2 regions of the Micromonospora sp. WMMC241 genome follow, and region 2 is predicted to be linked to the other one. Evidence: riboswitches for the same ligand, from Rfam matches in the RefSeq annotation. Region 2 holds a riboswitch; the other holds the start of a gene.
What was found. A riboswitch is a leader RNA that binds a small molecule or an ion and turns the genes downstream of it on or off. The one in region 2 is predicted to bind S-adenosylmethionine.

Region 1 (6,203 bases), 2.2 Mb from region 2:
CTCGGTGGCGTAGCCGGAGAAGTCCCGCACCAACAGGTCGAAGATCTCGTCCAGCAGGTCCGTGTCGAGGCCGGCCGGCTCGGCCTGCTCCAGGATGAGCTGGCCGTAGACCACCAGCGCGAAGAGCTGGCCGATGGTGAGCAGGAAGTCCAGGTCGCGCTGCTGCGCCTCGTCCGGCGCGTGCGCGGCGAGCAGCGCGACCAGGCCGTCGGCCTGCTCCCGGAACCGGGCCACGTTGGGCACCCGGGCGTACGCGTCGTAGGCGGCGCGCCAGTCGTGGAACCGGATCGCACCGAGGCCCCGCGCCGGGCCCTGCCGGAACAGGAACTCGTCGTCGGCCGCGTCCCGGCGGGTCGGCACCGCCGGGTGCGACTGCGGCCGGAACAGGTAGTTGGGCATGAACTTGAGGATCAGCGCCAGGTTGACGTGCACCGTCCCCTCCAGCTTCGGCAGGCCGCGGATGTCCTTGGCGGCCTTGTCGAAGTAGGTGTCGGCCTCGAAGCCCTTGGCGGCGATGACGTCCCAGAGCAGGTCGATCACCTTCTCACCCTCGGTGGTGACCTTCATCTTGGTCATCGGGTTGAACAGCAGGTAGCGGCGGTCGTCCGGGCCGGCCGAGCGGAAGTAGTCCACCGCCCGGTCGCTGAACAGCTTCATCGCGACCAGGCGGGCGTACGCGTCGGTCAGCTCACGGCGCACGTGCGGGAAGTCGGTGACCCGCCGGCCGTACAGCACCCGGCCGTGGGCGTGGGTGACCGCCTCGTACATGGCGTGCTCGCAGATGCCGATGGAGGCGGTGCAGAGGTTGAACTTGCCGACGTTGACGGTGTTCAGCGCCGCGTCGAAGGCGGCCGGCCCGGTGTGCAGCACGTCCTCGGCGCGTACCGGGTAGTCCTCCAGCCGGAACTCGGAGACGTACATCTGGGCGTTGACCACGTTGCGGACCAGCCGGTACGCCGGGTGCCGGCTGTCCGCAGCGAAGAACACGTAGCCCTCGGGGCCCTCCACGTCGGCGCGCCGGCCGAACACGGAGACCAGCCCGGCGACGTTGCCGTTGCCGATGTAGTACTTGCCGCCGGTGGCCCGGAACCCGCCCTCGCCGTCGGGGGTGAGCAGCATGTCGGTGGCGTAGATGTCGGCGCCGTGCGGCCGCTCGGAGAGGCCGAACGCCATCACGTGCCCCTGGTCGAGCAGCTCGGCGGCGCGGGCCCGGGCGGCGGCGTTGCCGCTCTGCCAGACCGGGCCGAGGCCGAGCACGGTGACCTGCCAGGTGTACCAGTAGCCGAGCCCGTAGAAGCCGAGGATCTCGCTGAGCGCCGCGTTGCGGGCGGTGTCCCACCGCTTGTCCTTGTCGTCGCCGCCGGCGCCGGCGGGGGTGAGGAACGTGGCGAACAGGCGTTCCCGGGCGGCGAAGTCGAGGAAGTCGGCGTACCACTCGCGCTCGTGGTAGCTGTCGACGAGCGCGCGCTTGCCCCGGTTCTCGAACCAGTCGATGGTGGCGCGCAGCAGTCGACGGGAGGTCTCGTCGAGGTCGGCGGGGTCGTAGCGGTGCGGGTGGAACAGCAGCGGGTCGCTCACGGCGCGGGCCTTTCCGGGTCGGGGTCGGGGTCGAGGGCGCGGAGGGTGGCCAGGACGTCGTCCAGCCAGGCCAGCACCATCCGCTCGTACGCGATGCCACCGCGCAGCACGACGTGCTGGAGCGCCGCCCGGGCGTCCGGTGCGGCGGGGTCGGCGAAGTCGCGGCGTTCGCCGGCCAGGTAGCCGGCGAGGACGGACTCATGGTCGGCGCGGTAGCGCTCGACCTCGGCGAGCAGGGCGGCGCGCCCGGCGGCGTCGTCGAACGCGGCGCCGCGGATCTTCACGGCCAGCTCGTGCCGGACGGCCTCCGGGCGCACCGGGGCGTGCAGCCAGCCGAGCAGCGCGGCCCGGCCGGTGGGGGTGACCGACCAGACCTTCTTGTCCGGCAGGCTCTCCTGGTCGACCTGGACGCCGGTGATCCGGTCGTCGTCGGCCATCTGCTTGAGGACGCGGTAGATCTGCTGGTGGGTGGCGGTCCAGAAGCGGCCGATCGAGCGGTCGAAGCGACGGGCCAGCTCGTAGCCGGAGGCGGGTTGCTCCAGCAGCGAGACGAGGATGGCGTGCTCCAGCGACATGCCGGCCATCTTGCTATGCACTTTGTTGCATAGCAAGCCCTAGTCGGGCAGGTATCCCCGCAGCGCGTCGAACTGCGCCACGGTCAGGTAGGACGGGTTCGCCGCCTGCGGCTGCCGGAACACCTCCGCGCCGGCCAGCACCGGATCGGCGCGGAGCAACGCCCGGCGCACCCGCCACGGCTCGTCGAGAATGGTCAGGTCCAGCGGCAGCGTCCACGGCCCACCCGGCTCCCCCGGCACCGGCGCTCCGGCGACCCGCCCCACCCCCCACACGCCGTACGGCGCGCGGCCTCGACTGCCGCTGGCCCAGAAAACCACCGGCTGCCCGGCGCGCATCAGGCGGACCCGGTAGCCGGGCCGCACGCACCAACTCCCCACCCGGGGGTCGGCGGCGAAGCGGGCGGTCAGGTCCACCTGCTCCGCGTTGCCCTTGATCAGCCAGGCGCCGAGATCGTCCAGGGTCACCCGCCGGGAGTCCATCGGGCCATTCTGCGTCGCGGGCGCCGGCGCCGCCCGGTAAGGCACGGCGCGTGAGGGTGGTCATAACGGCTGGACGCCCGGCGGACCCGTGCTGCTAGCCTTCTCGGCAGGTCATGAGCGCCAGCGTCAAGCCCCGGCTCGCTGGCCGGCAACCCTCCACCACGGTGGGGTGCTCCGGGTGAGGACCAGGCGCCGGCAGCCGTCGGCGCAAGCGTGGCCTGGCACCCAGGTCAGCACCGACGACCAGGGAGACCCGATGTTCGCCCCACCCCTCGCACAGGCCCGCCCTCTGCTGGTCAAGCGCCGCCACGTCGACCTGATGCGGGTGTGCAGCGACCGCTGTCGCGTCGCGCGCTGACCGAGCGTTCCAGCCCTTTCCCGATCCACCCTCCCGGCTCCGCCGCGCCCCGGCGACGCCAGCACCGGCGCGCGCCGCGCGTCCGTCCACTCTGGAGAGTTCCTGTGCGTATCCGTACCGCCCTGACCCGCGTCGCCGCGCTCGGCGCCGCCGCCGTGCTCACCGCCACCGCGCTGACCGCCTGCGGCGGCGGTGGCGCCACCGACCAGGCCGACAACCCGTACGGCCTGCTCCAGCCCGGCGTGATCCGGGCCGGCACGCTCACCGACGCCCCGCCGAACGTCTACCTGAAGGACGGGAAGTTCACCGGCTTCGACAACGACCTGCTCACCGCCGTCGCCGGCAAGGTCGGCCTGAAGGTGGAGTTCGTCGGCACCGACTTCTCCGCGCTGCTCTCCCAGGTCAACAATCGCAAGTTCGACGTGGGCAGCTCGTCGGTCACCATCACCGAGGCCCGGAAGAAGACTGTGGACTTCGGCAACGGCTACGACTTCGGCTACTTCGGCCTGGACGTTCCCGCCGGCTCCCCGCTCACCGGCTTCGACCAGCTCACCGGCAAGCGGGTGGTGGTGGTCCAGGGCACCGTGCAGGACGACTTCGCCACCCGGGAGAAGCTGAACCCGGTGCGCGTGCCCGACTACAACGGCGCCGTCAACCAGCTCAAGGCCGGCACCGCCGACGCCTGGATCGCCCCGGCCGAGATCGGCGACAAGTCCGCCGCCGACAGCAACGGCAAGATCAAGGTCGCGGCGAAGCAGCTCAGCCCGGCACCGACCGCGTACGCGGTGGCGAAGGGCAACGACAAGCTGCGCGAGGCGCTGAACAAGGGCCTCGACGAGGTGATCGCGGACGGCACCTGGAGCCGGCTCCAGGCGCAGTACTACCCGGGCCGGCCGATCCCGGCCGACTTCACGCCCGGCAGCGGCACGGTCCCGGTGCCCTCGCCGTCGGCCGCCTCCTGACCAGGTAACCGCGAACGAGCAGGGCGGACGGAGGAACGATGGATCCACTGCGCACCCTCTGGGAAACCTTCTTCGACGGTGACTCGATGCGCGAGGCGCTGCCCGAGATGCTGACCGTCGGGTTGCCCAACACGCTGATCCTGGCCGTCTCCGCCGCCCTGCTCGGCTCGGTGCTGGGCATGCTGCTGGCGGTCGCGGGCATCTCGCGTACCCGATGGTTGCGGTGGCCGGCCCGGGTCTACACCGACGTGTTCCGCGGCCTCCCGGCCGCGGCGACCATCCTGCTCATCGGCGTCGGCCTGGCGCCGCTGGGGATGGAGGTCTGGGGGCCCAACCCCTACCCGCTGGGCGTGCTGGCGCTGTCGCTGATCGCCGCCGCCTACCTCGGCGAGATCTTCCGGGCCGGGATCCTCAGCGTCGAGGCCGCCCAACTGGAGGGCGCCCGGGCGCTCGGCTTCTCCTGGGGCGAGTCGATGCGGCTGGTGATCATCCCGCAGGGCGTACGCCGGGTGCTGCCCGCCTGGGTCAACCAGCTCATCGCGTTGATCAAGGACTCCAGCCTGGTCTACTTCCTCGGCCTGCTGGCCAGCCAGCGGGAGCTGTTCCGGATCGGGCAGGACTACGCGGCGAACACCGGCAACCAGTCCGCGCTGCTGCTCGCCGGTCTGTTCTACCTGCTGCTGACCGTGCCGCTGACGCACGCGGTCAACTGGCTGGACCGGCGGCTGCGGCAGGGCCGCCCGGCCGCGCCGCCCGAGCCCGAGCCCGACCTGGCGCCGGCCGGCGTCACCCCGACCGGAGGGAACCCGCGATGAGCACCAGCACCGCCGGCTCGGTCAGCCTCGCCGTCCGCGACGTGCACCTGGCCTTCGGCGCGCACCGGGTGCTGCGCGGCGCCGACCTGGACGTGGCCCGGGGCGGCACCGCCTGCGTGATCGGGCCGTCCGGCTCCGGCAAGTCCACGCTGCTGCGCACGATCAACCGCCTGATCGAGCCGGACCGCGGCGACGTGCTGCTGGACGGACGCAGCGTCCTGCGCGACGACCCGGACGCCCTGCGGCAGCGCATCGGCATGGTGTTCCAGCAGTTCAACCTCTTCCCGCACCTGAGCGTGCTGCGCAACGTCACGCTCGCGCTGCGCAAGCTGAAGAAGCTCGGCGAGGATGAGGCGGTGGCGCTCGCCCGGGCGCAGCTCGACCTGGTCGGGCTGGCCGCCAAGGCCGACGCCCGCCCGGCGCAGCTCTCCGGCGGGCAGCAGCAGCGCGTTGCCATCGCCCGGGCGCTCGCGCTGCGCCCGCAGGTGATGCTCTTCGACGAGGCCACCTCGGCGCTGGACCCGGAACTGGTCAAGGGCGTGCTCGCGGTGATGGCGGACCTCGCCGCCGCCGGCATGACCATGGTGGTGGTCACGCACGAGATGGGCTTCGCCCGCACCGTCGCGGACACTGTCGCGTTCATGGACGCCGGCGTGGTGCTGGAGGCCGGGCCGCCGGCCGCCGTGTTCGAGGCGCCGGCGCACCCCCGGCTGCGGCGGTTCCTGTCCCAGGTGCTCTGATCAGCCCTTGACCGCGCCGATCAGCACGCCCTTGATGAAGTGCCGCTGCACGAACGGATAGACCGCGACGATCGGCGCGACGGTCAGCACCACCACCGCCATCTTGACCGCCTCGGTCGGCGGCATGTTCACCCCGGTGGTGCCGCCGGCGGTGTGCGGCGCCTGCCCGGCCAGCAGGTAACTCTGCAGCACCCGCTGGATCGGGTACATGTCGTTGCGGTCCATGAACAGCAGCGCGTCGAACCAGACGTTCCAGTAGCTGACCGCGTAGAAGAGGCCGACCACGGCGATGACCGCGCGGGACAGCGGCAGCACGATCCGGCCCAGGGTACGGAAGTCGCTGGCCCCGTCGATCCGGGCGCTGTCCAGCAGCTCCTGCGGGATGCCCTGGAAGAAGCCGCGCACCACGACGAGGTTGAACACGCTGATCGCCGGCGGCAGGACCAACGCCCAGATGGTGTCCTTCAGGCCCAGCCCGGTGACCACCAGGTAGCGGGGCACCAGCGGCGGATAGACCAGGAACGGGATCAGGAAATACGCCAGCAGCCAGCGGTGACCGACCGACGTCGGCCGGGACAGCCCGTACGCGGCCAGCACGGTGACGGTCAACGCGATCGCCGTGCCGATCACGGTGACCAGCGTGCTGATCCACAGTGCCCGGGTGACCGCGCCGCCGGCCAGGATGGTCTGGTAGG
Region 2 (6,203 bases):
GGTGTTGTAGCGACGCACGCCCCGGGCGTCGAGCGCCCGTTCCACGCTCCGCTTCCGCTGCGCGTCCATCTTCTGCTGCTCCCACGCCAGCTCCCCCATGGGCGCGTCGAGCAGCAGGCGGCCCTCCAGGTGGGCGACGTCCGCGACGTGCTCGTCGGGCACGCGGTCGCGCCAGCGCACGGTCCGGTAGCCGGCGGCTGCGGCGCGGGCCTCGGACAGCAGCGCGGCCAGCCGGGTCCGGTCGAGCGCGGCCACGTCGAGCCGGCGGCGGACGTCGACGTTTGCCGCCGTCGCGCCCATCGCGGCGGCGAACGCGACACCCGGGAACTCCCGGTCCTCCTCGCCGGGCAGCGCGGCGACGGTGGAACCCACCAGCCGCTTGCCGCCGTGCTCCCGGAGCAGCCGCAGGCCGTGCTCGTGCAGCGCGCGGCCGATCCCGCGCCGCCGGTGGGCCGGGTCCACCACCAGCTCGACGCCGGCGTTCTCGGTGTTCTCCAGCGTGTGCAGGTGCAGCCGGAGCCAGCCGACCGGCTCGCCGTCGAGGCGGGCGACGGACCAGCGCCCGTCGATCCCGGGCATCGGGTGGCGCAGCAGCGCCTCGAACCGCCGCCGGCAGGTCGGTGGCAGGTCGGGCTCGTCGACGGCGCGGGCCGCGCAGTCGATCCGGTACGCCGCGTCCAGCGTCGGCTGGTCGGCGGGGTCGAGCGGCGCGACGGTCAGGCCCATGACGGTGATCCTGGGCCGGGAACGGCGACAGGGCCAGCGGATTTCCGCTGGCCCTGCGCGAGGTTGGTCGGGAGGGACGTCCGCACAACGCCTCCGGCGTTGGGTCGCAAAACTTAGAAAAGTCTCCGGCGGATGCCCTCCCGCACGGAGCATCTTGCGCCGTCCGGTTCCTGCCGTCAAGTCCTTGCCGGCGGTTTTCTGCCACTCCCCGCAGTTTCCCCGTCACCCCCTGGTCGCCCCCAACCCCCCACCCGGGCGCGCCGAACCCCGCCCCCTTCGCCGATCTTGCACTTTCCGCCCCGACAGAAAGGGCGAATCACCCACATCGAGGGCCACAACTGCAAGATCGCGGAGGAGGGCGGGAGGGAGGGAGGGAGGGGCGGGGCGGGGGTTATGGGAGGAGGCCGGCGTCTCGGGCGGCGCGCAGGTTGGGCTTGATGCGGTGGGTGGGGCCGGACTCGGCGGCCACCGCGTCGAGCGTCTTGAGGCCCTCACCGGTGTTGAAGACCACCGTCTCCGCCGTGGGATCGAGCCGGCCGGACTCCACCAGCTTGCGCAGCACCGCCACCGTCACGCCGCCCGCGGTCTCGGCGAACACACCTGTGGTGCGGGCGAGCAGCCGGATCGCCGCGCGGATCTCGTCGTCGTCGGCGTACTCCATCCAGCCGCCGGTGCGACGGACCGCCTCCAGCGCGTAGACGCCGGCCGCCGGGTCGCCGATGTTCAGCGACTTGGCGATGCCGGTCGGCTTGACCGGGACGATGGTGTCGCGGTCGTCGTGCAGCGCGGTGGCGATCGGGTTGCAGCCGGCCGACTGCGCGCCGAACACCTTCCAGCCACCGGCCGGCGCCTCCACCAGCCCGATCTCGACCAGCTCGGAGAACGCCTTGTCAATCTTGGTGAGCAGCTCCCCGCTGGCCATCGGGATGACCACCTGGGCCGGGATCCGCCAGCCCAACTGCTCGGCCACCTCGTAGCCGAGCGTCTTGGAGCCCTCGGCGTAGAACGGCCGGACGTTCACGTTGACGAACGCGGTGTCCTCGAACTCGTCGGTCTCCACCAGCTCACCGCAGAGCCGGTTCACGTCGTCGTAGGAGCCGTCGATGGCGACCAGGTCGCCGCCGTAGACCGCGGTGGTGACGACCTTGCCCTGCTCCAGGTCACCGGGAATGAAGACCACCGACGGCACGCCCGCGCGGGCGGCGTGCGCGGCGACGGAGTTGGCCAGGTTGCCGGTGGACGCGCAGGCGTAGCGGGTGAAGCCGAGCGCGCGGGCGGCGGTCAACGCCACCGACACCACCCGGTCCTTGAACGAGTGGGTGGGGTTGGCGCTGTCGTCCTTGACCCAGAGCGGGCCGGTGAGACCCAGCTCGGCGGCGAGGTTCCCGGCGGCGACGAGCGGGGTCAGCCCGGGGTCGAGGGTGACCCGGGTGGCCGGGTCCTGGCCGGCCGGCAGCAGCGCCGCGTAGCGCCAGATGCTGTTCGGGCCGGCCTCGATCTGCTCCCGGGTGACGGTGGCCAGCGCGGCGGTGTCGTAGTCGACCTCCAGCGGGCCGAAACACTCGTAGCAGGCGTGCTGGGCGGCCAGCGGGTAGCGCGCCGAACAGGCGCGACAGACCAGGGCGCGGGCCGGGCTGCGGGTGGTGTCGATACCGGAGACGGCGGGAAGCGTCGACGTCATGTCGAGGGGTTCCTCTCATCTTTCCCCGCATCGCCGGGTGCGGCGGGGACGGAATTGGCACCTGCCCGCAGGGCGCTCGGCGTCGAGCGTGCGGGTGGTTGCCGGGGCGTCGTCGGGCCGTATCCCTCAGCCCCTCTGGATGAGGTATGCAGTTGTGCCGTCGAGTCTATGCGCCGCTCACGCCGTCGCCACCCGGGGTTCCCACGCAGTGGGCCGGCTCAACGACCGACCACGGCGACCGGTTCCACCACCGCCGGGTGGTCGACGACGGCGGCGACCACCGGGGCGGTCAGCGTCACCGACCGGTTCCGGGTGACCAGGTTCGCGGCCACCAGGGCGGCGATGGTCAGCGCGGCACCGGCCAGCTCCACCGCGCCGGGCCGGTAGCCGCGCGCGATCTGCACCGCGAACGTGGTCACCGGCACCAGGTTCATGAACAGCGCGGCGTCGGCCGGGCCGAGCCGGCGTACGCCGGTGTTCCAGGCCAGGACCGCGACGACGGCGGCGACCAGCACCGCGTACGCCAGTTGTGGGGCGACCGCGACGAGGGCGGCGGCGGCCGGCGCGTGCTGGAGCCCGGTGAGGTCCGCCACCGCGCTGGCGGCGAGCATGGCGAGCGCGCCGGCGACGGCGGTCAGCGTGGTGTAGCGCAGCGCGGACCACTCGGGGAACCGGCTCGCCCCGTGGGTGTAGAACGCCCAGCCGAGCACCGCGCCGATCATCAACAGCCCGCCCACGCCGAACTCGCCGAGCCCGTCGAGCCGGCCACGGGTGATGACCAGGCCGACGCCGACGAGGGCGACCAGCGAGAGTCCGAACAGCGCCGGGCGGGGGCGTACGCCGTCGCGCGCCCAGCGGACGAGTTGGGTGACCACCGGCACGGTGGCCGCGAAGAGGGCGATCTGCTGCGGGGCGGCGTGCCCGAGGGCGAGGTTGGTCAGCGTGTTGAAGCCGGCGAAGCCGAGCCCGCCGAGCAGCAGCACCTCCAGGCCGCGCCGGTCGGTGGCGAGCGACGCGACTCCCTCACGGGCCAGCAGCAGGGCGAGCAGCACGGCGGTGGCGAGCACGTACCGGGCGGCCGTCAGGTTGAGCGCGTCGACCCGGGTGAGCGCGCTGGCCAGCACCGGGAACATGACGCCCCAGCTGAGCACCGCGAAGAGCGGGAAGGCAGCGTTTCGGGTACGCATCGCAGCTCCTATGTTCGAGTTTCGTCGAACCAACGGGGCCGACTCTAGGAGCTTGTTCGATGAAAGTCGAACATGGGTTAGGCTGGTCACATGGAGCTGCACGAACCCGAACTGCGCGAGGTGCCGGTCACCGCCGTGCTGGCGGCGCTCGCCGACGACGTCCGGCTGCAGATCGTGCGGACGCTCGCCGAGGGCGGCGAGTACGCCTGCGGCACGTTCGAGTTCGGCGTCTCCAAGGCCACCCGCAGTCACCACCTCAAGGTGCTGCGCGAAGCCGGCCTCACCCGCACCCGGGTCGCCGGCACCAGCCGCTACGTGCGGTTGCGCCGCGACGAACTGGACCGCCTCTACCCGGGGCTGCTCGACGCGGTCCTCACCGCGCCGGAGGCGGTGGCATGATCACCGGATGCGGAACGCGGCAGCCGGGACCGGCCTCCTCGCGGCGCTGACGCTGCTCGCGTCCTGCACCCGGGCACCGGCGCCGATCGACCCGCCGCCCACGCCTCCGACCGGCCCGGTCGTCTCACCCACCCCGCTGTGCACCCCGGCCGGCGTCCGGATCACCGAGACCGGGGTGAGCGCCGCGATGGGGCTGCGGGCCATGGGGCTGGAGCTTGTCAACTGCGGAAACCAGCCGTACGAGCTACGCGGCTATCCGGCGGTCCGCCTCGCCGACGCCGACGGGGACCCGATCGCGGTCCGGATCATCCCGGGCGCCACCGGAATCACCTCCGGGTTCGACGCCCCACCTGCCCGACTCGTGCTGCGCCCCGGGGAGCGGGCCGGGGCCGCGCTGCTCTGGCGCAACACCGTCACCGACGCGACTGTGGTGGCGACCGAGGGCCGGGAACTCGACGTCGCGCCGGTGACCGGCCGGCCGGCACAACCGGTAGCGCTGGACGGACCGATCGACCTTGGCACCACCGGCCGGCTCGGGGTGAGCGCCTGGAAGCGCCGCGACGCCGACCCCACCACGGAACCGACCGCGCCGAGCGCCCCGCCATCCACGGCCACCACCCCGATCAACCCACTCTGAGCGCTCCACCTGCACCGCCGACAGCAATCGGAGAGACCTTGGAAGGAAGGCGCCCCTCCAGGGGCCATTTCCTTCCAAGATTTCGGGCGGTCCGGCTACTCGTCGGCGTCGGGGACGGCGTTGGATCTTGGTACGGGACGGCCCCCTGAGGGGCGCGCCCGTACCAAGGTCTCGGCGAGCGAGGGGTTCAGGCGGGCACGGACGCGCGGCGGGTGGACGGGGTTTCCGCCTCGGCGGCGGGGCGGCGGCGGGCCAGCAGTGCGTCGAGCGCCCAGGGGCCGGCGCCGAGCACCGCGACCAGCAGGAACGACCAGCAGAACATCGCTGCCGCCTCGCCGCCGTTGCTGATGGGCAGCAGGCCGTGCGGCTGGTGCACCACGAAGTACGCGTACGCCATCGAGCCGGAAGCGAGCAGCGCGGCGGGCCGGGTGAACAGGCCGACGAGCACCAGCGCGCCGCAGACGAGCTGGATCAGCGCGGCCCACCAGCCGGGCCAGGTGCCGACCGGGACCGCCTTGCCGGTGACCGGGTTGCCGCCGAGTATGCCGAAGATCGACGCTGCGCCGTGGAGCAGGAAGAGCAGGCCGACGACGATGCGGAACAGGGAGAGCACGGGGCCTTTCAACTGCGCCGGAACCATGGGAAACCTCCTGGGACGGGTGTCGGACGACGTCCAGGATGGCGGGCAAGAGCATCGATGGTAATCGATTCCTTGCAGGCGGGACAATCTTGTGGGAACGCTCCCATGATATGGGCCGAAGGTGTTAAGCGGGGCCCCTTCCTCTACCGGATGCGTTAATAAGGGGCCCCTCCTTACACCTCAGCTCGTGATGTCCTTGCGGGTGAAGCGCCAGAAGGCCAGCGACCAGAAGAGCGTGGCGTAGACGACCGCCGAGATCGCGCCCTTGACCACGTCGTCGGTCTGCATCGGCGACGACAGCAGGCCCAGCCAGGCGCTGCTGTAGTGGGTCGGCAGCAAGTTGCGCAGCCCGCCCAGCGCGGTGATCTGGTCGAGGATGCTGGACAGGATCCAGAGCAGCACCGCCCCGCCGACCGCGCCCAGCGCGGCATCGGTGGTCACCGAGAGCAGGAACGCGAGCCCGGCCACCACCAGCAGCACCACCGCCAGGTAACCGAGCACCCCGAGCAGCCGGAGCAACCCGTCGCCCGGCGCCAGCTCGGCGGAGACCTGGCTGCTCAGCGGCTCCCAGCCGTAGCGCAGGGTACCGGCGACCAGCGCGGTGCCGGCCAGCAGCAGCAACGCCAACCCGGAGTACGCCAGCGCGACCACCAGCTTCACCGCCAGCAGCCGGGCCCGGGGCACCGGCACGGCCAGCAGGTAGCGCAGGCTGCCCCAGCTCGCCTCGCTGGCCACCGTGTCACCGCAGAACAGCGCCACCACCACGACCAGCAGGAACGACGCCGACACCAGGATCGAGAAGAGGGTGAAGTTGAGCCCGCCCGAGGTGGCCAGGTCGGCCAGGCTGGCGAACTCGCCCCGCCCGCCGCCGTCGTCGTCCCCGGAGTCGAACTGGAACGCCACCAGGATGATCAGCGGCAGCAGCACCATGAA

Region 1: linked by a shared signal. The riboswitch ahead of O7598_RS11720 (ABC transporter substrate-binding protein) and the one ahead of thrC (threonine synthase) in region 2 are both predicted to bind S-adenosylmethionine.

The regions. Positions count from the first base shown of each region.
Region 1 is NZ_JAPZBF010000001.1:2,534,977-2,541,179, reverse strand. Features, by position in the region: gene O7598_RS11735 (acyl-CoA dehydrogenase family protein) at 1-1,578, opposite strand, end outside; gene O7598_RS11730 (PadR family transcriptional regulator) at 1,575-2,153, opposite strand; gene O7598_RS11725 (hypothetical protein) at 2,193-2,633, opposite strand; SAM riboswitch class IV at 2,743-2,853, shown strand; gene O7598_RS11720 (ABC transporter substrate-binding protein) at 3,096-3,953, shown strand; gene O7598_RS11715 (amino acid ABC transporter permease) at 3,992-4,768, shown strand; gene O7598_RS11710 (amino acid ABC transporter ATP-binding protein) at 4,765-5,508, shown strand; gene O7598_RS11705 (carbohydrate ABC transporter permease) at 5,509-6,203, opposite strand, start outside.
Region 2 is NZ_JAPZBF010000001.1:338,739-344,941, reverse strand. Features, by position in the region: gene O7598_RS01695 (GNAT family N-acetyltransferase) at 1-879, opposite strand, end outside; gene thrC (threonine synthase) at 1,118-2,407, opposite strand; SAM riboswitch class I at 2,420-2,553, opposite strand; gene O7598_RS01685 (DMT family transporter) at 2,626-3,594, opposite strand; gene O7598_RS01680 (ArsR/SmtB family transcription factor) at 3,685-3,993, shown strand; gene O7598_RS01675 (DUF4232 domain-containing protein) at 4,001-4,630, shown strand; gene O7598_RS01670 (DoxX family protein) at 4,818-5,270, opposite strand; gene O7598_RS01665 (ABC transporter permease) at 5,451-6,203, opposite strand, start outside.